DNA from 3 places in the Kocuria oxytropis genome. Region 2 is predicted to be linked to each of the others. Evidence: predicted binding sites of a transcription regulator. Region 2 holds the regulator's gene; each other region holds the start of a gene.
What was found. The regulator LexA, encoded in region 2, represses DNA repair genes until DNA is damaged. The targets are predictions, from matches to a motif close to TCGAACANNTGTTCGA.

Region 1: QYM41_RS10615 (DNA polymerase III subunit alpha) is a predicted target of LexA. The motif match lies at 2,469-2,484, and genes of this name have one in related genera.
Region 3: QYM41_RS16595 (LexA family protein) is a predicted target of LexA. The motif match lies at 1,862-1,877, and genes of this name have one in related genera.

What each region holds. Positions count from the first base shown of each region.
Region 1 is NZ_JAVFXA010000009.1:35,380-45,313, reverse strand. Features, by position in the region: gene QYM41_RS10630 (TIGR03885 family FMN-dependent LLM class oxidoreductase) at 1-874, shown strand, start outside; gene QYM41_RS10625 (MOSC domain-containing protein) at 923-1,495, opposite strand; gene QYM41_RS10620 (hypothetical protein) at 1,770-2,345, shown strand; gene QYM41_RS10615 (DNA polymerase III subunit alpha) at 2,493-5,882, shown strand; gene QYM41_RS10610 (DUF2382 domain-containing protein) at 6,066-7,145, shown strand; gene thrS (threonine--tRNA ligase) at 7,332-9,449, shown strand; gene QYM41_RS10600 (HIT family protein) at 9,446-9,934, shown strand, end outside.
Region 2 is NZ_JAVFXA010000006.1:32,370-42,303, forward strand. Features, by position in the region: gene QYM41_RS07820 (SseB family protein) at 1-185, opposite strand, end outside; gene priA (bifunctional 1-(5-phosphoribosyl)-5-((5-phosphoribosylamino)methylideneamino)imidazole-4-carboxamide isomerase/phosphoribosylanthranilate isomerase PriA) at 182-934, opposite strand; gene QYM41_RS07830 (CG2302 family histidine operon protein) at 981-1,142, opposite strand; gene hisH (imidazole glycerol phosphate synthase subunit HisH) at 1,139-1,906, opposite strand; gene hisB (imidazoleglycerol-phosphate dehydratase HisB) at 1,903-2,532, opposite strand; gene QYM41_RS07845 (histidinol-phosphate transaminase) at 2,677-3,780, opposite strand; gene QYM41_RS07850 (LysM peptidoglycan-binding domain-containing protein) at 3,802-4,224, opposite strand; gene lexA (transcriptional repressor LexA) at 4,569-5,336, shown strand; gene QYM41_RS07860 (ATP-dependent DNA helicase) at 5,409-7,487, opposite strand; gene hflX (GTPase HflX) at 7,492-9,132, opposite strand; gene QYM41_RS07870 (class I SAM-dependent methyltransferase) at 9,282-9,934, shown strand, end outside.
Region 3 is NZ_JAVFXA010000025.1:83-10,016, reverse strand. Features, by position in the region: gene QYM41_RS16600 (Y-family DNA polymerase) at 145-1,407, opposite strand; gene QYM41_RS16595 (LexA family protein) at 1,426-1,851, opposite strand; gene QYM41_RS16590 (alpha/beta fold hydrolase) at 2,087-2,953, opposite strand; gene QYM41_RS16585 (hypothetical protein) at 2,987-3,394, opposite strand; gene QYM41_RS16580 (LysR family transcriptional regulator) at 3,546-4,598, shown strand; gene QYM41_RS16575 (hypothetical protein) at 4,547-5,695, opposite strand; gene QYM41_RS16570 (hypothetical protein) at 5,966-6,181, opposite strand; gene QYM41_RS16565 (hypothetical protein) at 6,422-6,835, shown strand; gene QYM41_RS16560 (hypothetical protein) at 6,835-7,836, shown strand; gene QYM41_RS16555 (hypothetical protein) at 7,833-8,426, shown strand; gene QYM41_RS16550 (hypothetical protein) at 8,438-8,887, shown strand; partial or broken gene QYM41_RS16545 (peptidase S8/S53 subtilisin kexin sedolisin) at 9,189-9,934, opposite strand, start outside.

The DNA.
Region 1 (9,934 bases), on a different contig from region 2:
CGCCATGTGCTCCGACCACCTCGAGCCGTGGTCGCCGCAGCAGGGCCACTCCGGGTTCGCGCTGTCCTGGCTGGGGGCTGCCCTGGCCACCACGGACCTGCCGTTCGGGTTCGTGCACGCCCCGGGCCGCCGCTACCACCCCGTGGTCACCGCCCAGGCCACGGCCACCCTCGCCCGCATGTTCCCCGGCCGGACGTGGACCGCCCTGGGCAGCGGGCAGAAGCTCAACGAGCGCGCCGTCGCCCCGGAGTGGCCGGTCAAGGAGCAGCGGCAGCGGTTCCTCGAAGGGAGCTTCGACGTCGTCCGCCGGCTGCACGCGGGCGAGGAGGTGTCCTGCCGGGAGCCGTTCCACGCCGACCGCGCCCGGGTCTGGGACCCTCCGGCCGACCCGCCCCCGCTGCTGGTGGCCGCGCTCACCCCGGCGACGCTGCGCCGCTTCGCCCCCGCGGCCGACGGCTTCATCACCGTCCAGCAGCCCCTGGACGACCTGCGCCGGATGCTCGACGCCTGGCGCGAGGCCGGCGGCACCGGCCGGGCCGCGCTGCAGGTGCACCTGAGCTGGGCGCCCGACCCGGAGCAGGCCCGCGCGATCGCCCTCGACCAGTGGCGCACCAACGTCTTCGACCCCGTGACCATGGCCGAGCTCGCCTCGCCCCAGGACTACCTGCGCAAGGCGGTCCAGGAGGACGTGGGGGACGAGCAGGTCGCCGGTGCGGTCAACGTCTCCGCCGATCTCGGCCGGCACGCCCAGTGGCTGCACGAGTACGCCGAGCTCGGCTTCGACGAGATCTACCTGCACCACGTGGGCCAGGAGCAGGACCGCTTCCTCGACGCCTTCGGGGACTCGGTGCTGCCCCGGCTCGCGCCGGCCTGAGCCGGCACGGACCCGGGCGAGCCGGGGAGCGCCGGCGGTCGCCGGGTCCTACGGCAACCGGGACGGCCGCCGCAGGACCGGCACCCCGGCCTGCTCCGGCTCGAGCGGGACCGGGCTGTGCAGCACGGCCGGCCCGCGGTGCAGCTCGCCGGTGGACAGCGGCCGGCAGCGCAGGCCCCCTCGTCCCCGCATGGCGGCGTGCGCCCCCGGGGCCAGGACCCGGTCCATCCAGGCGCAGGGGTGGGCGGGCCGTCCTCCCCGCAGCCGCACGAGGGAGCCCCGGGACTCCAGTGCGAACTCCTCGCCCAGCAGCGGGGCCAGGTGGGCGCCGCGGAGGACCACGTTGCGCCGGGTCAGGAGCGGGTCGAAGGGCGCCGTGCCCAGGTCCGCCGCCATGGCCTCGAGCGCCTCGACGGCGAGCAGGGTGACGGCGGCGTCCATGTGCGCGGCCTTGCCGAAGAACCGGTCGCCCACCACCCCCTTGCCGGCCACCAGCTCGACCCGCTCGGCATCGGTGGTGGGGACGTCCGCGGCGCCGTCCCGGGCGCGGCCGAAGTAGGCGTGCGCCGGGGACACGAGCAGGTGCAGGACCTCCACGTCGTACCGATAGGTCTCCGTCATGCCCCACGTCCCTCCGTCGTCGCGGCCGTTCGTCCCGGCGCCGCCGTGTCGCTCCCGGGCCGCCGTGTCGCTCCCCGGGCCGCCGGGGCCAGCATAGGCACGGTGGAGGACACCGCGGCCCTCCCGGCCCCCGCTCTTGCCCGGCAGCGGGGCGGGGTCACAGGTTGTCCCCTTTACTGATGCACACCTGTTGCCCGGGGTTCCCGGGGACGAGAATGACGGCGAGGGAGGACCGCCGCGGCGTGCCGCGGCCCGGGCCAGGAGAGGAGATCGCGTGCCCGCCAGACGCTTCACCCGGGGGTGGGACCGGCTGGCCGGGCCGGCCGGATCGGCGGTCGTCGTTCTCGTCCTGGCCCAGATCCTCCTCCGGGGCGCGGTCTCCGTGGCCCAGCTGGCGCTGGGCGCGGCGGCGCTCGTCGTCGTCGCGCTGGTGCTCGGACAGCGGCTGGTCGTCCCCTGGCCGGCGCGCCGGCCGCCCCGGCGGCCCCGCATCACCACGACCCGGGCCTGGACCTGCCCGCTGCCTCCGGAGGAGACCCTCGAGCGGATCCACACGGCGTTCGCGGACCTCGGCCCGTCGGTCCGCCCCGAGGAAGGCTGCGTGGAGGTGCCGGTGGGCTCGGACGCCTCCTTCCGCCGGCGCGGGACCGCCTCCGAGTTCGGGTGGCGGGCCCTGCCCCTGCTGGCCACCTTCCGGGTCGCCCCCGGCGCCGGAGGGTCCGAGGTCGCCGCCGAGGTGCGCGACGACCTCGGGTGGTACCCCCAGCCCCCCGACCGGCTCGTGGAGGACGAGATCGACCGCCGCAGCGCCGTGCTGATCGAGCGCGCGATCTGCGCCACGGGCGGGTGAGCGCCGGGCCTGGCAGGCACCGGCGGGACGAGGACGTCCGGACGGATCGGGGCCGGCGGTGAGGACGGTGACCGCGGACCCCGGAGGGCGCGCCCCTCCGGCGGTTTGCAATTGACTTAATATTCGAACACGTATTCGAATGAGGGTGTGAGCTTTCCGCACCTGCACGTCGCCACCGCCTTCAGCGCCCACTTCGGGGTCAGCCGTCCCGCCGCCCTCGTGGCCGCCGCGGCGGCCGACGGCGCGGACGTGCTCGCCTGCACCGACCGGGACGGGCTCTACGGCGCCGTCAAGCACCTGGGCGCGTGCCGCGAGCACGGCATCGACCCGGTCCTGGGGGTCGACCTCGCCCTGCTGGCCCCCGGGCGCGAGCACGTCCAGGGCCGGATCGTGGTCCTCGCGGCCGGGGGCACCGCCGGTGCGGGCTACGCCGCGCTGTGCCGGCTCGTCTCCACCGCCCACGCCGGGAAGGGCCCGCCCGGGGTGACCGCCGCCGAGATCGCGGCCTCCGCGGTCCCGCCCCGGCACGGGGAACCGGCCCTGACCGTCCTGCTCGGACCCGCCTCCGACGTGGGACAGGAGCTCGCGGCCCGGCGCTACCGCACCGGGCGCGCCGCCCTCGCCCGGTGGCGGACCCTGCTGCCCGCACCGGCGCTCGCCGTGGAGGTGGTCTCGCACCTGGCCACCCCCGGCACCGCGTGCAGCACCTCCCACGCGGCGCGGATGCTGCGCGCGGCCCTCGAGGCCGGGGTGACCCCCGTGCTGACCAACGCGGTGCGCTACGCCACCCCCGCCGAGGCCGCCACCGCCGACGTCCTCGACGCCGCCCGCGCCCTCACCCCGCTCGAGACCCTCGGGGCGGACCCCCTCCCCTCCGGCGGCAGGGGAGGGCGGCCCGGGGCGTCCCGGCGGGCGGCCGCGCCGGAGCCTCTGCAGCCCAACGGCCAGGGCTGGCTCAAGCCCGCGCGGCAGATGCACGCGCTCGCGGCGGAGATCGCGCGGGCCGCGGACCTCGGCGCCGCCGGTGCCGCGGACCTGCTGGCGGGCACCCAGCGGGTCGCCGACCGGTGCCGGCTCGACCCGGTGGCCGACTGCGGCTGGGGGCGGCCGGTGGTGCCGGAGGCCTCCGTGCTGGGTCTCGAGCGGCCGGCGCCCGCGGAGCTGCGGGCCCGGTGCGAGGCCGGACTGGGGCGCCGCTACCCGGGCCGCGGCGCCGCGCGGGCCGTGCAGGACCGTCTGCGGCAGGAGCTGCGGGTGATCGAGGACCTCGGCTTCGCCTCCTACTTCCTCACCGTGGCCGAGGTCTCGGCGATGATCGGGGCGATGGGCGTCCGGCACGCCGCCCGCGGCTCCGGCGTGTCCTCGCTCGTGAACTATCTCCTCGACGTCTCCCAGGTGGACCCGCTCGAGCACGAGCTGCTCTTCGAGCGCTTCCTCTCCCACGACCGCTCGACCCTCCCGGACGTCGACATCGACGTCGAGTCGGCCCAGCGCCACCGCGTCTACCGGAGGATCTTCGAGCGCTTCGGCCCCGAACGGGTGAGCCTCATGAGCATGCAGAACACCTACCGGGCCCGCGGCGCCGTGCGGGACGCCGGGCTGGCCCTCGGCCTCGACCCCGAGACCGTGGACGGCGCCGCCAAGCAGCTGTGGCACCTGCCGGCCGCCGCGCTGCGGGAGACCATCGCCCGCCGGCCCGAGCTGCGGGAGTTCGCCGAGCAGGTGGCCCAGGAGAAGCAGCTGGACCTCCTCGTGGACCTCACCGAGCGCCTGGACCGGCTGCCCCGGCACATCTCCATGCACCCGTGCGGGGTGATCCTGGGGGACCGGAGCCTCCTGGACCGCACACCGGTGCAGCCCGGCGGGGCGGGCATGCCCATGAGCCAGTTCGACAAGCACGACATGGACCCGATGGGCATGCTCAAGCTCGACATCCTCGGGGTCCGGATGCAGTCGGCACTGGCCCACGCCGTCGACGAGGTGGCGCGCACCCACCCGGACCGGCCCCCTCCGGACCTCGAGGCGATCCCCGTGGACGACGAGCAGACGTTCGAGCTCATCCGCTCGACCCACACCCTGGGCTGCTTCCAGATCGAGTCCCCGGGCCAGCGCGAGCTCATCGGCAAGATGGCGCCCACGAGCTTCCGCGACCTCATCGTGGACATCTCCCTGTTCCGTCCCGGCCCCATGCACTCGGACATGGTCCGCCCCTACCTGGAGCACCGCCACGGCTGGTCCGCGCCCGTCTCGATCCACCCCGCCCTCGACCCGATCCTCGCGGAGACCCACGGCGTGACCGTCTTCCACGAGCAGGTCCTGCGCATCCTCGACACCTTCACCGGCTGCGGTCTCGCCCGGGCCGACGAGCTGCGCCGCCGGCTGGGCTCGGAGCGCGAGCTCGAGGTGGAGGAGTTCTTCCGGCAGCGGGCCCGCGCGCGGGACTACCCCCTGGACGTCGTGGACCGGGTCTGGGAGATCCTGGCGGCCTTCGGCTCGTTCGGCTTCTGCAAGGCCCACGGCGCGGCGTTCGCGGTGCCCACCTACCAGTCCGCGTGGCTGAAGACCCACCACCCGGAGGCTTTCCTCGCGGGGCTGTGGGAGCACGACCCGGGGATGTACCCCAAGCGCCTGCTCGTGGGGGAGGCGCGGCGGATGGGCATCCCCGTCCTGCCCGTGGACGTCAACCGCTCCGACGAGCACTACCGCGTGGAACGGCTCGACGACGACCCCGCCCGCCTGGGCGTGCGCCTGGCCCTCACCGGGATCCACGGGGTTTCGCAGGCGGAGGTCCGCCGGATCGTGGCCGGGCAGCCCTACGCCTCGCTCGCCGACCTGCGGCAGCGGGCCCGGCCCGCCCGGCGCACCCTCGAGCGCCTCGCGGCCGTCGGGGCCTTCGACGGCCTGCTGCGCCGGTCCGGTGGCGCCGCCTCCCGCGCTGACCTCGTGCACGCCCTGCGGACCCGGGCGGACAGCACCCGTTCCGCACGCCCGGCCGGGCAGGTCGAGGGCCAGCTCGCCCTGCCGCTCGGGGACCTCGAGCTGCGCGACCTGCCCGCGGAGCGCCCGGAGCCCACCCTGGAGGAGAAGGTGCGCACCGAGCTGGACCTGCTCGCGGTGGACGTCTCCGCGCACCTGCTGGAGAGCTGGGCGCCCCTGCTCCGGGAGCTCGGGGTCACGCCCGCGGAGCGGCTGCTGGAGCTTCGCAACCGCTCCGAGGTGCTCGTGGCGGGGGTGCGGGTCTCGACCATGACCCCTCCTCTGCGCAGCGGCCGGCGGGTGGTCTTCGTCAGTCTCGACGACGGGACGGGCACGGTGGACTGCGCCTTCTTCCCGGACGCGCAGGACCGCTCGGGGCAGCACCTGTTCGGCACGCGGATGCTCCTGGTGCGGGGCCGGACGCGGCGCACCGGACCCCGGGGGATCAGTCTCAGCGCGGTGCAGGCCTGGGACCTCGCCGACCCGGGGACACCGGCGGCGGTGCGTGCCGCGGCCCCGCCGGGAGCCGCGCCGGGGACACCGGGAGTCCGGGCAGGATGAGCCCGGATTCCGCGCGGTTCCAGGGGTTTCACTCTTGGTGAAGCCATTGGCCAGTGGGCTTATTGCCAGTATGGTTACTAATAACAGCGGACGAGCTGCACCCCGCCCCCGGGCGGTGGCCGTCCGCGGCGAGCCCCCCGACCAGGGGAGCCCGTTGTCTCGCAGAACAGAGAAGGAGTTCTCATGGCTACGTACGACGTCAACGCCCTGCTCTCGGCCACCGCCTACGGATCGGACGGCGACAAGATCGGCAAGGTCGAGCAGGTCTTCCTGGACGACAACACCGAAGAGGTCACCTTCGTGACCGTCAACACCGGTCTCTTCGGTGCCAAGGAGAGCTTCGTCCCCGTCGACGGCGCTCAGCAGGACGGCGACCGCCTCGTCCTTCCCTACACCAAGGACGTCGTCAAGGACGCCCCCAACGTGGACGCGGACCAGCACCTCTCCCCGGCCGAGGAGGAGGAAATCTACCGCTACTACAAGATGAACTACTCCGGCGCCGGCACCGACGACCGCGATCGTGACCTCACCGATCGTGACCGCACCGCAGGTGTCACCGACCGCGATCGCGACCTCACCGATCGTGACCGCACCGCAGGTGTCGCCGACCGCGACGACCGCTACGCCGCGGACACCGACCGCAACGCCGTTCCCGCCTCGGGCACGGCCGGGACCGCCGGCTACCCCGAGAACGACGGGTACCCCGGGACCGACCGCGACGCCACCGACCGCAACAGCACGGCCGGGATCGCCGATGTCGACCACGACATCCGGGACCGCGACCTCGACGCCGACCGGGACCGTGACCGCACGGCCGGCACCGCCGACCTCGACCGGGACCGCGACCTCGACCGCACCGACCGTGCCGACAACGGTGTGGTCCGGCACGAGGAGCAGCTGCACGTCGGCAAGGAGCAGCGCGAGACCGGCCGCGCCCGTCTGCGCAAGTACGTGGTCACCGACCACGAGACCGTCGACGTGCCCCTCGAGCGGGAAGAGGTCCGTGTCGAGCGCACCCCGCTGAACGACACCGAGACCACCGGTGGGACCATCGGCGAGGAGGACGTCGACGTCACCCTCCACGAGGAGCGCCCCGTCGTCGCCAAGGAGACCGTGGGCGTCGAGAAGGTCGGCCTCGAGAAGGACACCGTCCGCGACACCGAGCGCGTCGACGCCGACGTCCGCAAGGAGCAGGTCGACGTCGAGACCGACGCCGACCGCGGCACCGGCCTGAACGACGACGAGCGCCGCGACCGCATCTGATCGTCGCCGAGCGTCCCGGGGCCCCCGTCACCACTGTGGTGGCGGGGGCCCCGTCGTCGTCCCGCCGCCACGACCCGCACCAGCCGACAGGTACCATCGTTGCAGTGCGCGCCGCCTGCCGGTGCCGCTGCCACGCGCCCCCCGTACCGGTGCGTGCCGTTTCCCGACCCGAGGAGCACCTACCCCATGACCACCGTGCCCGAGCACCAGCCCGAGTCCGCCCCCCTCACGATCACCGTCGACGGCGAGCAGCGCACGGTGGGCACCGGGACGTCCGCCGCGGACCTCTACCGCGAGGACCGCACCGTGGTGGTGGCCCGGGTCAACGGCGTGCTCAAGGACCTCGCCACCGAGCTGGCCGACGGGGACGACGTGCAGCGGGTGCTGGTCTCCGAGCCCGAGGGCCTCGAGGTGCTGCGCCACTCCGCCGCCCACGTCATGGCCCAGGCCGTGCAGCAGCTGCACGAGGACGCGAAGCTCGGCATCGGCCCCTACATCACCGACGGCTTCTACTTCGACTTCGACGTCGAGCACCCCTTCACGCCCGAGGACCTCAAGGCCATCGAGAAGCGGATGCAGCGGATCGTGAACTCCACGCAGTCCTTCCGCCGCCGTGCGGTGAGCGAGGAGGAGGCCCGCGCCGAGATGGCGGACGAGCCGTACAAGCTCGAGCTCATCGGCCTGTCGCAGGGCCCGGGCTCCGGCGGGGACGTGGACGCCGCCGCCGAGGGCGCCTCGGTGGAGGTCGGCGCCGGGGAGCTGACGATCTACGACAACGTGGACCGCAAGAGCGGGGAGACGGTCTGGAAGGACCTGTGCCGGGGTCCGCACCTGCCGGACACCAAGCTGATCGGCAACGGCTACGCCCTCATGCGCTCGGCCGCCGCCTACTGGCGGGGCTCCGAGAAGAACAAGCAGCTGCAGCGCATCTACGGCACGGCGTGGCCCTCCAAGGAGGACCTCACCGCGTACAAGGACCGCCTCGCGGAGGCGGAGCGGCGCGACCACCGCCGGCTCGGCTCGGAGATGGACCTGTTCTCCTTCCCCGACGAGCTCGGCTCCGGGCTGCCGGTGTTCCACCCCAAGGGCGGGATCATCCGCAAGACCATGGAGGACTACTCCCGGGAGCGGCACACGGAGGCCGGCTACGAGTTCGTCTACACCCCGCACATCACCAAGGGGCACCTCTACGAGGTCTCCGGTCACCTCGACTGGTACCGCGAGGGCATGTTCCCCGCGATGCACGTGGACGAGGAGCGGGACCCGCAGACCGGGGAGCTGACCAAGCAGGGCCAGGACTACTACCTCAAGCCCATGAACTGCCCGATGCACAACCTGATCTTCCGCTCCCGGGGCCGCTCCTACCGTGAGCTGCCGCTGCGCCTGTTCGAGTTCGGGCAGGTCTACCGGTACGAGAAGTCCGGCGTGGTCCACGGCCTCACCCGCGTGCGGGGCATGACCCAGGACGACGCCCACATCTACTGCACCCGCGAGCAGATGAAGGCCGAGCTGACCACCACGCTCGGCTTCGTGCTGGACCTGCTCAAGGACTACGGGCTGGACGACTTCTACCTCGAGCTCTCCACCAAGGACCCCGAGAAGTTCGTGGGCTCGGTCGAGCTGTGGGAGGAGGCCACGGCCACCCTCGCCGAGGTCGCCGCCGAGTCGGGGCTGGACCTGGTCCCGGACGCCGGCGGCGCCGCCTTCTACGGCCCGAAGATCTCGGTGCAGGCCAAGGACGCGATCGGACGGACCTGGCAGATGTCCACCATCCAGCTCGACTTCAACCTGCCGGAGCGCTTCGACCTCGAGTACCAGGCCGCCGACGGCACGCGGCAGCGGCCCGTGATGATCCACCGCGCCCTGTTCGGGTCCGTGGAACGGTTCATGGGCGTGCTGGTGGAGCACTACGCCGGGGCGTTCCCGGCGTGGCTGGCCCCCGTGCAGGTCGTGGCCATCCCGGTGGCCGAGGCCTTCAACGACTACCTGCAGGGCGTGGTGGACACCCTGCGGGCCCGCGGCGTGCGCGTGGAGCTGGACGCGGGCTCGGACCGGTTCCCCAAGAAGATCCGCACCGCCTCCAAGGAGAAGGTCCCGTTCGTGCTCATCGCGGGCGGGGAGGACGCCGAGGCGAACGCCGTGTCCTTCCGCTTCCGCGACGGCTCCCAGGACAACGGCGTGCCGGTGGGCGAGGCCGTCGAGCGGATCGTGGCGCACGTCCAGCGGCGGGTCAACACGGAGCCGACGGCCGCCCTGCCCGAGGACCCCCACGTCGCCGCGGAGACGGCAGGGGTGGGGCAGTGACCGGGACGGCGCCGGACGCCGGGCCCCCGCACCACTGGATCCGCCAGGACGAGTTCGAGATCCCCGGGGTCCCCGACAGCTTCCAGCGGCTGTGGACCCCGCACCGGCTCGCCTACGTGCGTGGGGAGGACCCCTCCGTGCGGGAGGACCCGGGGTGCCCGTTCTGCAACGGCCCGCACCGCGCGGACGAGGAGTCGCTGATCGTCCACCGTGGCGAGCACTGCTTCGTGATCCTCAACCTGTTCCCGTACAACCCCGGCCACCTCATGGTCTGCCCGTACCGGCACGTGGCCGATCTGACGGAGCTCGAGCAGGAGGAGCTGCGGGAGCTGACGGACCTGACCCGCACCGCGGTGGCGACGATCCGCAGCGTCGCGTCCCCGCACGCCTTCAACGTGGGCATCAACCTGGGGGCCGCCGCCGGCGGCTCCCTCTCGGGGCACCTGCACCAGCACGTGGTGCCCCGCTGGAACGGGGACGCCAAC
Region 2 (9,934 bases):
CGCAGGGCCCGGAGGGCCTCGAGCACGGCCGGGGCGGCGGTGCCGTCGTCGTCGGGGAACCGGTGGGTGTGGCTGGTGCCCTCCCCCAGGTCGCGCCCGGCCCAGGCCTGGCCGCCGGTGTCCTCCGTGCCGCCCGCGCCCGCGAGCTGGGCGGCGATGTGCGCCGGCAGGGGCCGCTCCGTCACCGCGCCCCCGGGCGGCCCGCCACGTCGAGGGCCTCCTCGAGGGTGAACCGGCCCGCGTAGAGGGCCTTGCCCACGATGGCGCCCTCGACGCCCGAGGGCACGAGGGTGCGCAGGGCGGCGAGGTCCTCGAGGGAGGAGATCCCGCCGGAGGCGACCACGGGCTTGTCGGTGCGGGTCGCGACCTGCTGCAGCAGCTCCAGGTTGGGGCCCTTCAGCGTGCCGTCCTTGGTGACGTCGGTGACCACGTAGCGGGCGCAGCCGTGGTCCTCGAGGCGGTCCAGGACCTCCCACAGGTCCCCGCCCTCCTCGGTCCAGCCGCGGGCGGCGAGCACGGTGCCCCGCACGTCCAGGCCCACCGCGATGACGTCCCCGTGCTCGGCGATGACCTTCCGCGTCCACTCGGGGTTCTCGAGGGCCGCGGTGCCCAGGTTGATCCGGGCGGGGTCCAGGGACAGGGCGCGCTCCAGCGAGGCGTCGTCGCGGATGCCGCCGGACATCTCCACCTTCAGCTCGAGCTCGGCGGCGACGCGGCGGAGCACGTCGATGTTGTCGCCGCGGCCGAAGGCGGCGTCGAGGTCCACGAGGTGGATCCACTCGGCGCCGGCCTCCTGCCAGGCGAGGGCCGCCTCGAGCGGGTCGCCGTAGCCGGTCTCGGAGCCGGCCTCGCCCTGGACCAGGCGCACGGCCTGGCCGTCCGCGACGTCGACGGCGGGCAGCAGCTGGAGGCGGGGGGTCTCGCTCAGGGGCATGGGATCTCTCTTCTCGGGGTCGGGGTGTGGGACGGGTGGGCGGTGCTCAGCGGCCCTGGAACCAGGCGTACCAGCCGTAGCCGATCAGGGCGAGAGCCACGGTGGCCAGGAGGACGACGGTCCAGACGGGCTTCTTCTGCTGCTGGAAGGAGATGGCCCCGCCGGCGAAGAACGCCCCGAGCACCATCACGAGGACGGCGGCGGTCACGCCGCGCCGTCCCCGGTCCCCGGGGCCGGCCTGCCGGCCAGGGTGTCCCCGCCGAGGGGGTCGCCGGCCTTGAGGTGGTCGAGCCGTCCGGTGCGCGGCAGGGTGCCGAGCCAGTTGCGCAGCAGCTGGATGCCGGCCGCGGAGGACTTCTCGGGGTGGAACTGGGTGGCGCACAGGGGGCCGTTCTCCACGGCCGCGACGAAGCGCCCGCCGTGGTCGGACCAGGTCACCTGCGGCGGCCGCATCTTCTCGATGCTCTGCGGGAAGTCCCACTCCTGCACGCCGTAGGAGTGCACGAAGTAGAACCGCTCGTCCTCGATCCCCCGGAACAGCACGGAGCCCTCGGGCGGGTCGACCGTGTTCCAGCCCATGTGCGGGACCACGTCCGCCTTGAGCCGTTCGACGACGCCGGGCCACTCGCCCATGCCCTCGGTCTGCCGGCCGTGCTCCACCCCGGACTCGAAGAGGACCTGCAGGCCCACGCAGATGCCGAGCACGGGGCGGCCCCCGGCCAGGCGGCGGCCGATGAGGCGCAGCCCGTCCACGGAGCGCAGCCCCTCCATGACGGCGGCGAACGCCCCGACGCCGGGGACCACGAGGCCGTCGGCGTCGAGCACCGCCTCGGGGTCGGCGCTGAGCACCACGTCCGCCCCGGCGGCCTCGAGGGCGCGCACGGCCGAGCGCACGTTGCCGGCCCCGTAGTCGAGGACCGTGACGGTGGGCCGGGAGCCGCCGGGGCCCGTGGTGTCGTCCTCGGTGCTCACAGGGCTCCCTTCGTGGACGGGATGCCGTGCACCCGGGGGTCGGGCTCCACGGCCTGGCGCAGGGCGCGGGCCAGGGCCTTGAACTGGGCCTCGGCGATGTGGTGCGGGTCCCGGCCGGCCAGCAGGGTCACGTGCAGGCAGATCCCGGCGTGGTGGGCCAGGGACTCGAAGACGTGCTGGACCATGGAGCCGGTGAAGTGCCCGCCGATGAGGTGGTACTGCTGGCCCTCCGGCTCACCGGTGTGCACCACGTAGGGCCGCCCCGAGATGTCGACCACGGCGTGGGCCAGGGCCTCGTCCAGGGGGACCGTGGCCTCGCCGAAGCGGCGGATCCCGGCCTTCTCGCCCAGCGCCTGGCGCAGGGCGTCCCCGAGCACGATCGCGGTGTCCTCGACGGTGTGGTGGACGTCGATGTGGGTGTCGCCGGTGGACCGGATCCGCATGTCGATCAGCGAGTGCTTCGACAGCGCGGTCAGCATGTGGTCGTAGAACGGCACGGAGGTGTCGATGTCGTTCTTGCCGGTGCCGTCGAGGTCGATCTCGACGGACACCGTGGACTCGCTCGTGCGCCGCTCCAGGGCGGCGCGGCGGGACGCCCGGGGGCCGGTGGTGGTCTGGTCGCTCATTCGGTGGGAACTCCTCGCGGGCGCGGCCCGGCCGTCGGCGGGCCGCGGGTGGTCCGGGCCGGGCCGCGCGGCGGCGCCCGGGATCCGGTGGTGGTGGTCTGCTTCCATGCTATCCGGGACGGGAGGGCCCCTGCCCGGGGGCGGTCAGCGGCCGGAGACGATCCGCTCCATGCTGGCCAGGAACGCGGTGGTCTCCTCCTCGGTGCCGGCCGTGACCCGCAGGTGGCCGGGGATCCCGACGTCCCGCACGAGCACCCCGTCCTGGAGCAGCGCCTCCCACATGCCCCGGGAGTCGTCCATGCCGCCGAAGAACACGAAGTTCGAGTCGGACTCGGCCGGCCGCAGACCGAGCCGCACCAGGCCCTCGACGATCCGGTCGCGCTGGCGCTTGATGTCCTCCACGGTGGCCAGCAGCGACCCCGAGTGGCGCAGCGCCGCCAGGGCCGTGGCCTGGGTGACGGCCGAGAGGTGGTAGGGCAGCCGGACGAGGCGCACGGCGTCGGCGACCTCGGGGGCCGCCGCGAAGTAGCCCAGCCGGGCCCCCGCGAGCGCGAAGGCCTTGCTCATGGTGCGGGAGACGATCAGCCGGGGACGGCCCTCGAGCAGCGACAGCGCGGTGGCGGTGCCGCGGTGGGAGAACTCGGCGTACGCCTCGTCGACGACCACGACCGTGCGGAACTCCTCCCCCGCCTCGTACACGGCGGTGACCACGTCCGTGCCCAGCGCCGTGCCGGTCGGGTTGTTGGGCGAGCACAGGAAGACGACGTCCGGGCGGTGCCGGCGCACCTGCTCGGCCGCGGACTCCGCGCTCAGCCCGAAGTCCGCCGCGCGCTCCCCGGCCACGAAGCCGGTGTGCGTGCCGGAGGCCAGCAGCGGGTACATGGAGTAGGTGGGCACGAAGGTCAGCAGGGAGCGCCCGGGGCCGCCGAAGGCCTGGAGGATCTGCTGCAGGATCTCGTTGGAGCCGTTGGCCGCCCACAGGTTCTCGGGTCCGAGGCCGTGGCCGAGGTACGCGGCGAGCTCCTCGCGCAGGGCGGTGAACTCGCGGTCCGGGTACCGGTTGAGGGACCGGGCCGCCTCGGTCACCTCCTGGACGATGGCCGCGTGCACGTCGGCCGGGACCGGGTGGGTGTTCTCGTTGGTGTTCAGCGCCACGGCGACGTCGAGCTGCGGGGCGCCGTACGGGGCGCGGCCGCGCAGGTCGTCGCGGAGCGGGAGGGCGTTGAGTCGGTCCAGGTTCTGCGTCACCCGGACAGTTTAGTGCTCCGCTCAGCCGGCCGGGACCTCGAGGAGCTGACCGGCCACGAGCACGGAGCTGTCCAGGTCGTTGAGCTCCACGATCTCGTCCATGACGTCCCGCGGGTCCCGGTCGGGGTCGGCGGCCACGGCCAGCTCCCACAGGCTCTGCCCGGGGAACACGGTGGCCTGCTCGGTGCCGGCGCCCGGGACCGGCGCGCTCGTGGCGGTGGCCGTGGAGGGGACGAGGAAGACGACCGCGAGCACGACCAGGGCGGCGGAGCCGGCCAGGACGGGCAGCCCCAGGAACACGAGGCGGCCGCGGCGGGTCAGGGTCAGCGGGGTGCGGGGGCGCGCGGGGCGGGCACGGCGGAGCGCGCGGCCGAGACCCCGGGCGGGCCCCGCGGGCTCGCGGCGGCGGGTGACGACGGCGCTGAGGGTGGCACTGGCACTCATGACATGAACTCCTTGACGTTCCCGCACGGGGCGGGCGATCTCGAACACCGGTTCGCTCGACGGCCTCTGCGGGCCTGCATTCGATCGAACATACTTTCGAACACCGATGACCCATGTCTAGCACGTGTCTGCGAACGCTGTCGACACCGGTTCGTACAGATGTTTGAACACCCACGGCGTGTCGCCTAGGCTGAGGGCAGGTTCAGGCCTCCGGCCGGCGCGCGCTGCGGACCCCCGGCGCCTGCCGACCGGGATCCATCGAACCACCCGGGTCCGACATCGGAACCGGGACCGCGCAGACCGGCGGCGGCACCAGCGGCCGGACGGGAAAGGACGACGCCCCCATGGCCCAGCCCCCCACCCCCGAGGAGTCCCCCGCCCGGGGCTCCCGCCCCGGGGCGCGCTCGCGCGGCCGCGGGCTCAGCGTGCGCCAGCGCACGATCCTCGAGGCCATCCAGCGCTCCATCGCCGAGCACGGCTATCCGCCGTCCATGCGGGAGATCGGGGACCTCGTGGGCCTGGCCTCCCTCTCGAGCGTCACTCACCAGCTCTCCCAGCTCGAGAAGCTGGGCTACCTGCGCCGCGACCCCAAGCGCCCGCGGGCGATGGAGGTGCTCACCCCCCTGCGGCTGAGCGGCAGCGGCGCCGAGGAGACCACCGGGGCCGCGGCCGAGCCCTCCGAGCGCACGGCGCGCCCCGCGGTTCGCGACTCCGTGGCGGAGCTGTCCACCTCCGCGGACGTGACGATGGTCCCGCTGGTCGGCCACATCGCCGCCGGCGGGCCGATCACGGCCGAGCAGGCCGTCGAGGACGTCCTCGCGCTGCCCCGCCAGCTGGTCGGGCACGGCGAGCTGTTCATGCTGCGCGTGAAGGGGGACTCCATGATCGACGCCGCGATCTGCGACGGCGACTGGGTGGTGGTGCGCCGGCAGAGCGCGGCCGACAACGGGGACATCGTGGCGGCGCTGCTCGACGACGAGGCCACGGTCAAGACCTTCCGGCAGCGGGACGGGCACACGTGGCTGCTGCCGCAGAACACCCGCTACGAGCCGATCCTCGGAGACCACGCCACCGTCATGGGCAAGGTCGTCTCGGTGCTGCGCAGCCTCTGAGCCGCATCCCGCCCCTGCCGGGCCCCCCGCCGACGGCGGGGGCCCGGCGGCCCGTGGAGAGCCGCTAGCTAGCTAGCCCGTGGCGAGCCGCTGCAGCGCCCCGAGCACCACCGAGCGATCGGTGGTGGTCCACAGCGGCGGCAGGGACCCGCGGAGGAAGCCGCCGTAGCGGGCGGTGGCGATCCGGGAGTCCAGGATCGCCACGACGCCGCGGTCCCCGCCCGCGCGGATGAGCCGCCCGGCCCCCTGGGCCAGCCGCACGGCCGCGTGCGTGGCGGAGACGGACATGAAGCCGTTGCCGCCGGCCCGTTCCGCGGCGCGGGCGCGAGCGCTGGCCAGCGGGTCGTCCGGGCGCGGGAAGGGGATCCGGTCGATCATCACGAGCCGGCACGAGGCGCCGGGGACGTCGACGCCCTGCCACAGGCTCATCGTGCCGAACAGGCTCGTGGACGGGTCCTCGGTGAACTCCTGGACGAGGCCGGCGAGCGAGGACTCCCCCTGGCACAGGATCGGCAGGTCGGTGCGCGCCCGCAGGGCCTCGGCCGCCTCCTCCGCGGCGCGGCGGGAGGAGAAGAGCCCCAGGGCCCCGCCCCGGGAGGCCTCCAGGAGGGCGAGCATCTCGTCCAGCTGGGCCTCCGTGAGCCGGCGGCCGGGCTTCTCCAGGTGCCCGGCGAGGTAGAGGATGCCCTGCCTCGGGTAGTCGAACGGGCTGCCGACGTCCACGCCCTCCCAGCGCGGTGCGCCCTCGCCGCGCAGGCCGAGGGCGCCGGCGGCGGAGTCGAAGGACGAGCCGACGGACAGGGTCGCCGAGGTGAGGACCACGGTGCGGCCGTCGAACAGGCCCTCCCGCAGGGTGCCCGCCACGCTGAGCGGCGCCACGTGCAGGGTCGCCGGGTCGGTGACCTCGGCGGGCACGTAGCCGCGGCTGGGCTCCCAGCCGCCCTGCCGGGAGATCCACAGCACCTCGCGGTGCTCCTCGGCGGCGAGGAGGCGCTCGGCCAGGTCGAGCACGTCGCTCACCCGGGAGCGGGCCATCTGCCGGCCCGCGTCCGCGTCCTTCTCCCCGGGACCGGCCTTGGACTCGGTCATGACGGTGCGGGCGGCGTCCCGGATCTCGGCCACGGCCGCCGCCTGGGCCTCCCCCAGGCCGCGGTGGAGCAGCTCGGCGGGAGCACCGGCGAGGGCCGCCTCGAGACGGGCGGCGCCGGCTGTGAGGGCGTCGGGGCTCGCCGAGGTGTGCTTGCGCACGGACGCGGCGGCCGAGCGGACCGTGGCCGCCGAGAGCTGACCGGTGACGGCGCCCGTCACCCGGTCCTGGAGCTCGTGGGCCTCGTCGATGACCACGACGTCGTGCTCGGGCAGCACGGTGACGCCCTCGAACGCGTTGATCGCGAGCAGGGCGTGGTTGGTGATGACGATGTCGGCCTCGCCCGCCCGCTGCTTGGCGAGCTCGGCGAAGCAGTCCTCGACCAGGGGGCAGCCGCGGCCCAGGCACTCCTTGGCGGTGACCGACACCTGGCGCCAGGCGCGGTCGCTGACGCCCGGGAGCACGTCGTCCCGGTCCCCGGTGGCGGTGTCCCGGGCCCACTCCCGCAGCCGCTGGACCTCCTGGCCCAGGCGTCCCGGGTTCTCGGCGGCCTCCGGCTGCGCCGCGCCGGGGTGCGGGGCGGCGTCCGGCAGGGTGAACAGCGCCCCGGGGTCGTCGTCGGACGGATAGCCACCCTCGATCTTGTGCAGGCACGCGTAGTTGCTGCGCCCCTTGAGCAGGGCCACGTCCACGTCGCGCTCGAGCTCGCCCTCCAGGGCCGCCAGCAGGCGCGGCACGTCCCGGCCCACGATCTGCGACTGCAGCGCGAGCGTGGCCGTGGCCACGACCACCGGCTTGTCCGCGTGCTGGGCGTGCGCCACGAGCGGGGCCAGGTAGGCCAGGGACTTCCCGGTGCCCGTCCCCGCCTGGACCAGCAGGTGCCGGCCGCGGTCCAGGGCCTCGGCGACCTTGGCGGTCATCAGGCGCTGGCCGTCCCGGACCTGCCCGCCCATCGCGGTGACGGCGGTGTCCAGCAGGGTCAGGGCGTCCTGGGCTCCGGGCAGGGTCTCGGGGCGCACGTCCGGCAGATCGTGCCCGGCCCCGTCCACGACGGCGGTGGCCACGCGCTCAGGCGCTCTCGGCGCCGAAGCCGGGAGCGTCCTCGGGGGCGAACTCCGCGAGCTCGGCGGCGAGGTCCTCGCGGACCTTCACGAGCAGGTGGGTGCCCTCGGCCAGGTGCTCGGTGCGCAGGATCTCGGCGTCCCACTCGTGGAGCCGGCTGACCACGTCCCCGCGCCGGTACGGGACCAGCAGCTCCAGCACCGTCTCGGGGCGCGGGATGGACTCGCTGATCCGCTGCCGGAGCTCGTCGATGCCCTCCCCGGTGCGGGCGGAGACCACCACCACATTGCGCTCGCGCTGCTTGATCCGCTCGACCACGAACGGGTCGGCGGCGTCCACCTTGTTCAGCACGATGATCTCGGGGATGTTCTGGGCGTCGATGTCCGCGAAGACCTGGCGCACCGCGCGGATCTGCCCCTCCGGGTCCGGGTGGGAGGCGTCCACCACGTGCAGGATCAGGTCGGAGTCGGCGACCTCCTCCAGGGTGGAGCGGAACGCCTCGACGAGCTGCGTGGGCAGGGAGCGGACGAAGCCCACGGTGTCGGAGAGCGTGTAGCCGATGCCGTCCGGGGTCTGCGCCCGGCGGACCGTGGGGTCCAGGGTGGCGAACAGGGCGTTCTCCACCAGCACCCCCGCGTCCGTGAGCCGGTTCAGGAGCGAGGACTTGCCCGCGTTGGTGTAGCCGGCGATCGCCACGGACGGCACGGAGTGCCGGCGGCGGTTGAGCCGCTTGGTCTCGCGGGCCGGTTTCATGGCGGCGATCTCGCGCCGCAGCTTCGCCATGCGGGTGCGGATCCGGCGGCGGTCCAGCTCGATCTTGGTCTCGCCGGGGCCGCGGGAGCCGATGCCCTCACCGGCCGCGGCCCGGCCACCGGCCTGCCGGGACAGGGACTCGCCCCAGCCGCGCAGGCGCGGGAGCAGGTACTCGAGCTGGGCGAGCTCGACCTGGGCCTTGCCCTCCTTGGACTTGGCGTGCTGGGCGAAGATGTCGAGGATCAGCCCGGTCCGGTCGATGACCTTGACCTTGACGACGTCCTCCAGGGCGCGCCGCTGGGAGGGGGCGAGCTCGGAGTCGACGACGACGGTGTCCGCGCCGGTCGCGGCGACGATGTCCCGCAGCTCCTTGGCCTTGCCCGAGCCCAGGTACGTGGCCGGGTCCGGCTTGGTGCGGCGCTGGACGATGCCGTCGAGCACCTCGGAGCCCGCGGTCTCGGCGAGCGCGGCCAGTTCCCGCAGGGAGTTCTCGGCCTCGGCGAGCGGGCCCTCCGTCCACAGCCCGGCGAGCACCACGCGCTCGAGGCGCAGCTGACGGTACTCGAGCTCGGTGACGTCCTCGAGCTCGGTGGACAGGCCCGCGACGCGGCGCAGGGCGCGCCGCTCCTCGAGGTCCTGCTGGTCGCCGTCGTGGACGGTGTGCCCGTCCTCGGCGTCGGCGAGCTCGCGGGCCCGGCCGGAGAGCCGGCCGGTCGCCGGGGAGCCGTCCTCGGGGGCGGCGTCCTGGCCGGCCTCCTGCCCGGCGGCCTGCTCCCGGGCGCGGGCCCGGGAGAGCACGCGCTCGACGACGTCCTCCAGGTCCTGCCGGCTCAGGCCGTTCTCGGGCTCCGCGGCGGTGCGGGGCTCGGCAGGGGTTTCACGGGGGTGGGTCATGGTTCCTTTCGGACGGGCTGCTGATCGGTCCATTCTAGGGTCGGCGCCGGACATCCCGGCGGCGGAGGCGGAGCGTCCCGCCGGAGCGGGGCGGGACCGGCGGCGGGCGCCGTCGGCGGCACCGGACGCTGTCGGTAGCATGGGACGCTATGGCACCGCCTCCCGACTCCCCCGATCCCCTGGCCGGCCCGGTGAGCCCGAACCCGGCGACCGAGCACTACTTCTCCGAGGACCCCTCGGCCCCCGAGGTCCGGCGCTCCGTGGCCGTGACCCTGCGGGGACGGGAGGTCGTGCTGCAGACCGCGAACGGGGTGTTCAGCCCGCGGGGCCTCGACAAGGGAACGTCCGTGCTGCTGGAAAATGTTCCCGATCCCGCCGGCACGGAGCTCCTGGACATCGGCTGCGGATGGGGTCCGATCGCCCTGAGCCTGGCCGGGGCGGCCCCGGGGGCCCGCGTCACGGCCGTGGACGTCAACGAGCGCTCGCTGCGGCTCACCCGGGACAACGCGGCGGCCCTGGGGCTGAGCGCCGTGGAGGCCCTGCTCCCGGAGCAGGTGCCCGCGGACCGGCGGTTCGACACCATCTGGTCGAACCCGCCCGTGCGGATCGGCAAGCAGCAGCTGCACGAGCTGCTCCTGCGGTGGCTGCCGCGGCTGGCCCCCGGCGGGTCGGCGTGGCTGGTGGTGCAGAAGAACCTCGGTGCCGACTCCCTGCAGCGGTGGCTGGCCACCGCGCTGGGCGGCGGTTTCCGGGTCTCCCGGCACAGCACCGACAAGGGGTTCCGCGTCCTGCTGGTCGAGCG
Region 3 (9,934 bases), on a different contig from region 2:
CATACTAGTACCACACTCATGCGGCACTGATGTGGTACTTATTCCTGGCAGTGACCCCCTAAAGTGATTCGCCGTCCCGCCAGTGCCAAGAAGATGTGTGACAGCTGCCATTTCCTGAAGCACCCCCGGGTGGTGAGTTATCGGTCAGCTGACGGTGCGTAGTTCGTTCCAGTCGGTGGTGTACCTGGGGGAGAGGTCGGTTTGGCGGTTGGCCCAGGGGGTGGGGGAGTGGGCGCCAAACCCACCGAGAGCGAGGGTGCCGGTGCCGAAGCGGCGGTTCACCGCGTCGATGAGCTCCCCGAGGGGTGCGGGTTGTTCGAGGACTCCGGGCAGGACCGGCACGGCCCCGTCGGGGGCGAGGTCCAGGCACAGGATGCCGGCGCGCATGTAGGACATGCCGTGCATCAGCTTGGGCACCAGGGCGGCCCGGGCTGCCGCGACCAGGGGTCCGGGTTCGTTGGTGGGCACAGCCAGGCGCACGTTGGCCGAGACGTTGTGGGTGGGCCCGGGCCGGTGCGGGGAAGTAGAGGCAAACACCGTGAGGCGCCCGGCCACCTCGTCTTCTTTGCGCAGCCGGCGCGAGGCGCGTTGGGCGAACTCGGCCACGGCCGCCCCGACAATCTCCGGATCCCATATCGGGTCCGGGAACGACCGGGAGACCAGGATCTGCTGCTTGGTAGCGGCGATGTCTTCAACGGGGATGGCGGGGTGCCCGTTGAGCTCTAACACGATGCGCATCTGCACCACGGAGAACGACTGCCGGATCGCCACCGGGTCCGCATCGCGCAGCTGCGCCACCGTCTCGATCCCCATCGCTTCCAGGCGCTTAGCCAACCGTCCCGCGATGCCCCAGACCTCGGTCACCGGCAGCTGGACCATCAGCCGGTCCCAGTACCCCTGAGGGGCCTGATCCCAGTGCACGACCCCGTGCGCGGCGGGCAGCTTCTTCGCAGCCTCGGTCGCGATCTTGGCTCGCGTTTTCGTGCTCGCGATGCCGATGCTCACCGGCAGACCGACGTTGCGGGCCACGGTGGCTTTCAGCCGGCGCGCCCACCGTGCTTGCTCGGCCGGTGTGCCGTCCGGGGGAATGAGGAAGCACTCATCAATCGAGTACACCTCCTGGCCACGGGCATGGCGGGCCAGCAGCAGCATCACCCGCTCAGACAGATCCGCGTACAGCTGGTAGTTGGAGGAACGTTTGATCAGCCCCCACCGGACGGCATCAGCCCGCAGCTGGAACCAGGGGTCACCCATCCGGATCCCCAGGTTCTTGGCTTCGGGGGAGCGGGCGACCACGCAGCCGTCGTTGTTGGACAGCACCACCACCGGTTTGCCGGTCAGGGAAGGTTCAAACAGTGCCTCGCAGGAGGCGTAGAAGTTGTTCACGTCCACCAGGGCAATCACCACACACCACCACCCGCTCGGTTAGTGGACGTGGCGGATCCCGTAAACCACCACACCCCAGACCACCAGTTCCGACAGGGACGGAACCTCGACGTCGGGGTAGGCCGGGTTCTCCGGGTGCAGCACCACCCGGTCGGGGTAGACGTGGAGGGTTTTGATGGTGAAGTCCCCGTCCAGCACCGCGATCACCACATTGCCGTCCCGCGGGGTCAGTGACCGGTCCACGAGGACCTCGTCGCCGTGGTAGATCCCGATGCCTTCCATGGAGTCTCCGGTGACGCGGAAGAGGTAGGTGGAGGTGACATCGCGGATCAGGACCTCGTTGAGGTCGATCCGCCCGTCGTCGAAGCTGTCCTGGGCGGGGGAGGGGAAGCCGGCCGGGACACGGACCAGGACCGCGTTCACCAGCACCGGGTCGTCAATGGTCAGCGGCACGGGGGGTCTCATATCGCCAGAATAGAACACATATTCGATATTTTAACGCTCATACTCGCTACAGACGTATATATCTACGGTTGACTCGTGTTGATGCTCCGGATTCTGGCCGGTGGCCCGGACATGCCAAGGACCCGTCCTCGATGGGAGCGGGACGGGTCCTTGGGTTGGTTTACCCCTGGTGGGTGTTGGCGTTCCGACATGTGAAGGGTGGCTTCGTCTGTCGGTGGCCGCGGTAGGGCCAGGCTCAGGAGCTGACGGAGGCCCCCTTCTTGGTCTTGATCGCTTCCAGGGCCTGCTTGAGGTAGCCGGCGAAGACGGGGTAGTTCTCGCTCATCGGGAAGTGGCCGATCTCCTTCATCTCGATGAAGTCCGCATTGCGGATCTGTGAGGCCGTGCGCGCCCCGTCCTCGGGGGTGGTGAGGTAGTCGTACTCGCCGGTGAGCATCACCACCGCGCACTGATCGGTGTCAATGTCTCCGAGCTTGCCGCGCAGATCGTGGTCCACGGAGTAGAAGTGCAAATCCCCCTTGAAGGCCTCCGAGCCCTGGGTGTAGTAGAACCAGGTCTTCCACCGATCGGCGTCCGGGGACTGCGGAGCCATCAGATCCCACGTCCCGCTGGCGCAGACCTGGGCGGCGTTGGCGTGCGGGTGCTGCCACCAGTCCAGGTAGAAGCCCGGGGAGTAGTCCGCCCCCTCCACGGGGATGACCGCGGCGAAGCGGTCCGGGCGCCGGTAGGCCAGCTGCAGGGCGATGTTACCGCCGAAGGAGGAACCCATGAAGATCGGGTTCTCCAACTCCAGGGCATCGCACAGCGCGAGAATGAAGTTGGCGTAGTGATCGGCGGTGAGCTTGTACTCCTCGGTCCACCATGCCGTGTTCTCCGGCGGGTCGGACTTGCCGTGCCGGGGCAGGTCATAGGCGATGACCCGGTAGTTGGTCGTGATCTCCTCGTCCTCGAGCAGATCCCGCCACTGGTGGTTGTGGCAGCCGGCGGTGTGCTGGCAGATCAGCGGCTGGCCGGTGCCGTTCTCGAGGTAGAAGACCTTGTACTCCAAGCCGTCGACCTCGACGGTGACGTAGTGGCCGGTGACAGGTGAGATGCGAGCCATGAGAGTTCTCCTTTTCCAGGCGGTGCAGAGGAGTCAGACGGGGACGCCGACAGTGCGCAGCAGTTCGATCTGGCGGGTGAGGCAGCGCAGGTTCTGCATCAGCACCAGCACATCCCCTTCCAGGCGCATGTCGCGCTGGAAGGACGCCGACCAGATGCCGTGGAACATCGGCGCCGGCATCTCCACCCCGAACTCCCGCCAGGTGGCGGCACTGGCACGGATGGCGAACTGGTACGGGGCACCCAGGGGGCCAGGATCGATGCTGATCTCAGCGACCTCACCGGCGTTCATCCGCACCACGACGGTGTGGTCTTCCATGTCCAACAGATAGGAACACGTGAAGTACTTCCCGTGCGCCTGGATCTCCGGATCCTGGTCATTGGCAGTCCTGAAGACCTCGGCCCATTGCTGGACGGAGGTGGTCTCGGTGGTGGCAGTCATGTCGTGGTCCTTCCCGGTGCTTTCGGGGTTGCCGTGGCGATTTACCACCCCCATTGCACCGTGGCCCCGATCACATGGCCATGACCGGTCTGCTATCCCGCAATAGGCCATACCTATTGGCTCCGGCCGGGCCGCTCTCTACCGTGGAAGGATGCTCCCACCATTTGAGTTGCGTGTCCTGCGGTACTTCGTCGCTGTTGCCGAGGAGCTGCACTTCGGGCACGCGGCCACCCGGCTGCACATCGCCCAACCGTCGTTGAGTGTGCAGGTCCGCAATCTGGAACGTTCCGTGGGTGCTCCCTTGCTCGTCCGCTCTCCTCGCGGGGTGAGTCTCACCCCGGCCGGAGAGGTGCTCCTGGACCATGCCCGAGCTCTGCTGGCCGCCGCCGACGTCGCCGCGGAGGCCACCCGGCGCACAGCCCAGGGCATGGGCCAGAGGCTGGTGGTGGGCTTCCAAGCCAACGCGGCGGCTGAACTGACCCCGAAGGTCCTGGCCGCTTACCGTCAACAGCATCCTGAGGTCCACCTGCAGATGCGTTCCTACCCCTTCGCCGATCCCACCGCCGGGCTGGCCGATGGCAGCGCCGATGTTGCTTTCATCCGCCCGCCGATGCCGGAATGCGAAGGGCTCCGGGCCGAACCGCTGTTCACCGAACCGAGAATCCTGGCCATGCCGGATACCTACCGATTCGCCTCCCGGAAGACGGTCTTCGTCGAAGAGCTGCTGGACGACCCCTTCGTGGCCCGCCACGCCCCTGAGATCTGGCGGGACTTCTGGCTGGCCATCGAAGCCCGGGGCGGGCAACCAGCCCGCATCGGCGCCGATGTGAAAACCGTCGACGAGTGCTTCGAAGCCATTCTCAGCCACCAGGGCATCGCCTTCACCCAGTCCTCCACCCAACGCTTCTACAACTGGCCCGGCTTGGCCTTCGTCCCGGTCGAGGATCTGCCGCCCTCGACCGTGAGCATCGCCTGGCGAGAGGACACCATCAGCCCCACCGCACGAGCCTTCATCACCACCGCCCAAACCATCGCTGCTACCACCCCGGTTCCCGAAGCCGTGACGTTCCCCGCCGCGCACCCCACCCACGCCACTGACACCCCGATGCTGACACCCGCCTCGCCGGCGAGAACCGTTGAGCAGGACCCCTCTCATCCCGTGGTTCCAGCGCGCCGGGCAGCTTCGGCCAGGCCAGCCGCATAAGCGGCCGCGAACCGCTCCTTCACCGGGCGACGCACCACCGACGCCCCCGACCTAACGGTCACATCAGCCGCTGAAGCCTTCGCCGCCTGGCGAGCCGCGTGACGTTCAGCGGCCGCGACGGCCTCGGCCCTCCGCTGCTCGGCTTCGGCCGTCGCGCGCTGGTCGGGGGAGCGGTGCGGGGTGCCGTCCTGGTAGGTCCAGGCGCGCAGCCGGGCGGCGAACCAGGCCCCGGGGTGGGTGATCCCGGTGACCGCATCGTGGGTGTAGCGCGCCCCGGCCGGGGTCCAGTCCAGGGCGTGCAGCACATCGGCCACCGTCCAGCCGGCCTCGAAATAGGGCTTGGCGACCGAGACGACGTAGGCGGTGGTGATCCGCCGTAGCACCAGCGCGTGGTGTTGCATCTCCAACCCCGCCCAACGATAAGCCTGCTTCCAATCCGACCGGGTCGCCCCCACCCTCGAAGGCTGAACCGTTGCATGAGCTGGCCACAGCGGAGCTGTCCGCTGGGCAAGGGCGGCTTGGACCTCCCGTCGCTGCGCGGCGGCTTTGGCAGAGGGTCGCGGCGTAGCCGCGTCCTTTGGGGAAAGGTTTTCGCGCGCGTGCGGGGGAGAACATACCCCCTCTAGGGGGACCGGGCCGACATTTATATCCACAACCTCTGCTGCCTCCTCTTCCGTCTTCTCGGCCGGCGTAGGCGTGGGCGTAGGAGGTGCGGGGACGGTGAGGGCGTAGACGGGCGCCTCACCGTGCTTCTTGCCGGTGGCCCGCGGGGTGTAGCGGGCGGAGCGGCCCGTGGCGACGACGGCGAGCAGGCCCCAGTCCTTGAGCCGGCGGATCATCCGCCCGATGCTGTCCTCGTGCACCCCGAGGCGTTCGGCGACCCAGGCCCAGGTGGTGCGCCAGGTCCGTGAGGCCGGGTCCTGCTGGACGGCGATGACCTCGACCAAGGCGGCCATGTTGGCCCGGCCATCGGCGCGCATCAATTCCAGGGCCGGGTGCTCCAGGACGGCACGCTTCCAGACGACCACGTGCCGGGCCAGACGGCAGCCCTTGGGCACGGCGCGCAGCACCACGGCCTTGGAGCGTTCATAGGCCACCCGCACCCGCCGACGACGCGACGGGAGCTCTCCGGAGGCCTCGAGGGCAGCGTCGGGGGAGGAGTGTGACCGAAAATCGGCGCGGTTGAGTGATGAGGGGTCCATTTGCGGACGCGCCTCAGGTACACTAGGGGACACAACAGTCCCCTGGTATTGGGTTCATGACAGGTTCCGATTCAGTTAGCTGTTGAAACGGCTGTCTAGGTCGCCAAACTTGCGACAGCCGGATGACTTCGACGGCCCGCCCTGCCAAGGCGGGCCGTCAGTCGTTTAAGCAGAGTTAGCCAGCGGTAGGCGCGGCTCCTCCCTGTTGTCGAGCTTGTTGGGTCGTCCCGCATCGCGGTCGATCAAGGCACCGATGTACTCGGCCATGCTGAGTCCCGTTCGATGAGACGCTTCGACGGCCGCGCGATGCTGCTCAGGAGACACACGCGTGGACAATGCCACTTTGTGTCCTTGCAGCTTCGGTTGCTGGTACTCGGTCATGAAGCCATCGTTGCACACCGCAACCGCAACCGGTAGCGGTGTGGGGTGTGTCTCCACGATTTCCTGGCCCCCTTGATTCTGAAACCTGAGGTGGTAAAGACGCGCCGAAGGCTCCCGTCTGGATGTATCGCATCCACCATACATTCTTTTGAACATGTTCAACATAAACATGTTCAAGTTCCAGGTAGCCTGGAGAGCATGTCTTGGCTAGGGGGAACTGTTTCCCGTTCCGACTCCGATGTGCTGGCTGAGTTGCCGGACCATCTCACCTGGGAGGGTCTTCATCTGGAGGTGCAGCGTCGGCACGGCAAGCCCATCCACATCAAGCCCGCCCCGGCGGGATTGGGCCATGACGTCACGGGCCTGTGGTTGGAGAAGGCTGAGCGGTCCTGGATTTTCCATGCTGCCGGGGAGAGCGAGCTGCTGCGCCGGCACGTGATCCTGCACGAGTACGGACACATCCTCCTCATGCACGGTGGCTGCGAGCTGACGCTGGGAAACGCCTTCGCCCACATCGGGGGCTCCCGGCGGATCAAGACCCTTCTCGGGCGTTCCTCGACCTGGACGGCCCAGGAGATCGCGGCAGAGAACGCCGCCACGCGGTTGGCCGCCAGACTGACCCAGCAGGTGGATCCTCTGCTCGAGGCCTTCTGATGAGCCTCGGAGCGGTGTTGAGTCTGCTCAAGGCCGTGGCGTGCATCTTCGCCGCCGTGGCAGTGGTCGTTCGTCTGCCACGAGTGGCGCGGCGACGCCGAGTGGACTTCGTCTGGGTGGGCACGGCGTTGGCAGCGCTGGCCTTCTCGGCCAACGGGGTCATGGTTCCCGAACGGACCGTGGATGCGTGGCTGGGCGGGGAGAACATCTTCCATCTGGTGCGCAACTTGCTCGCACTCAGCGCCGTATGGTGCCTACGGGCGGCCCTCGTCCAGTCCCTGCAGCGCAGGGACTGGAGCCGGTCGCGGACATTGCGGGAGACCGCCATAGGTAGCGCCTTGCTGCTCGGGCTGACGGTAGCGTTCTTCTCGATCGACCGGGGCCCCACCTCGGGAGCGTTCATTCCGGACCATCTTGCCCAGGACGGCACACTGGTCTACACACTGCTCATCATGGTGATGGGAGCGTGGAACGCCGCCGATGTCGCCCGTGTCGCCTTCCGGGAACTCACCCTGCGCCAGCTGGCGCACGACCGCCTGCTGCGACCGGCCCTGCTCGGCCTGGGTGTGGGAGGTTCTCTGCTCGTGCTCGGCTGCACGCTCGAGGCCGGCTACGCAGTCCTCGGGTATTCAGGCACGTGGGATGCTGTAGCTGTGGCCCTGCGTGCCTCGTTCGGGCCGGTCTTCCTGCCCGGGGCCGTGCTGGTGTGCTTGGCCGTGGCGTGGCTGGGTCTCTACGCCCAAGGCCGGCGCCTGAAGATGGGTCTGCGCATGGACATCCTGAGGATCGCCCCGATGTGGGCCCAACTCGGCGCGGACCGGTGGAGCCCTGGTGGGCGCCCTCCGGGCTGGCGCAGCGCCCTGTCGGCTGATCCCCAGAAGGTTCTCTACAGTGCCGTCATCGCCGTCGAAGACGCCCTGCGGGCAGAGAACGCGGGCCTGTCGGAAAAGCAACGGTGTGCCCTGCAGGCCGCCGAGAGGAGATTTGAACTCACATCATGAGCACCTCGATCGTCGTCCCCCACTGGGAGCGAACCGCCACGGAAGCCTTCCAGCCTCCGGTGCTGCTGGCGGCGCTGCTCATCGCGCTGCCCTGGGGGGCGAACCCAACTGCGGCCTCGCTGTGGTGGGGAATCAGCGCGGCCCTCATTGTGTGCGGCATTCCGCTGGCCGTGGTCCTCATGCTGGTGCGCCGAGGGGTCCTCACCGACCACCACGTGAGCGTGAAGGAGCACCGCCGCCCGGTGATGGCCGGAGTACTGGTGCTGGTCCTCAGCTACCTCACGGCGGCGATCCTGCTGCAGGGGCCAATCGAAATCGTGGCGCTGCTCGTGGCCACGTTCCTGGCCGGGCTGGTGATCGCTGTGGTGAGTCCGTGGTGGAAGATCTCCGGGCACGGCATGATGATGGGCGGAACTATTGTTGCCCTGACAACATCCTGGGGTGCTGTCGGGCTGCTATTCGTTCCGGTGGGCCTGGCGGTGTGCTGGAGCCGCATCCGGCTCCAGGACCACACCGGGCCGCAGGTGATCTCAGGCTTCATCTACGGGCTGGCCTTCCTGGGCAGCATCTACGCCTGGATCGTGACATGAGGAGAAACCACGTGGGGGACGCCAACCGGGAACGCTCAGCCCAGATCTTGGCCGACAAGATCAACCTGCTGTTGGATACCCTGCGCACCGAAGCCGGCCAGCCCTACGACTTCACCACGATCCAGCAAGGCCTCAAAGAACGCGGTGTCGCCATTTCGCGCACGAGATGGCACTACCTCAAGACGGCAGACACCCGGGTGCGCCCCGACGAGAAACTGCTCCGGGCGCTGGGGGAAGTGTTCGGCGTGGACCCGAGATACCTCGTGCAGGAGGACGGTCCGCTCCCTCAGCAGGTCGAGCAAGAACTCCAGACCGTCCGCGCCCTCCGACGAGCCGAAGTCCGCAACTTCGCCGCCCGAGCCCTCGGCCAGATCGACCCCGAAGGGCTCCAAGCGATCCTTGAGGTCATCGAGGAGAACGAAGCGGCCACCAGGGACAACCCGACACAGCAGTCGGATTGAAAGAGTTCTCCCCCAGAGCCGCTACGCGCACCATAAGTCTCCGATTCTTTGGCGTCCGCTTCATAAGCCATGGGTTATGACACAGCCGTGTTGCGAGACAGATGAAGTGTGTTGCTCCGTTGGTCAGGGTGGTGGGTCGAGGGGTGCAGGCGGTGCCGAGCTCGCACATGACGAGGACTGAACGCGGAGTCAGTCGAGGCGACGGCAGGTTCTGGGGGCAGCCCCGGCAGTACAACGCCCCTCATCAGCAGAGGTGCTGATGAGGGGCGTTGCTGTGTCTGGGCCCGACTTGTGCTGATGGTCAGCGTTTGAAGGTGGTTTTCCAGGTGCCGGGGCCGTTCACGACGTAGCCGGTCTGGGCCTTGGTCTTGATTTTCACGGTGCCGGTGCCGGGGTAGGTGCCAGGGGCCGTGATCGTGCCGTTGACCAGGTAGTCCACGCCTTCGGTGTCCGGGATCGTGTAAGTGTCGGCGGCAGTGCCCTTCTCATCAGAGAAGACCACCGCGCCCGGGGTCACATGAGTAGGAGACTTCTTGAAAGCCTGTTTCCACGAGGTGGTGGCGTCCTCGCTGAAGACGTACCCGTCCTGGGCGCGGGCGGTGATCTCTACGGTGCCAGTGCCCTTGGCCTTATAGGTTCCAGGGGCGGTAGCTGCGCCGTTGACGTAGTACTGAACCCCTGTGGTGACAGGAATGGTGTAGGTGCTGGGCTTGTCGGTGATCACCGGGGCCGCCGGAGTGACAGCCATGGTGGCCGCGAAGGTGTTGCTCCAACTGGTGTCCGCACCATCTGCCAGAACGTAGTCCGCCTTTGCATGAGCCGTGACGGTGATGCTGCCGGTGCCGGGGTAGGTGCCGGCCGGCTTCACGACCCCATTGACCAGGTACTCCACACCCTCGGTGGCCGGGATGGTGTAGGTGTCCTTGGTGGTGCCGTCCTCATCGACGAACGTCGCCGCGGCCGGGCGAACCGTGGTGGGCGGGACGTAGTCACTGAAGGTGTGCCCCCAGCGCAGGATGTAGCCATCGGGCACCACATAGCCGGGCT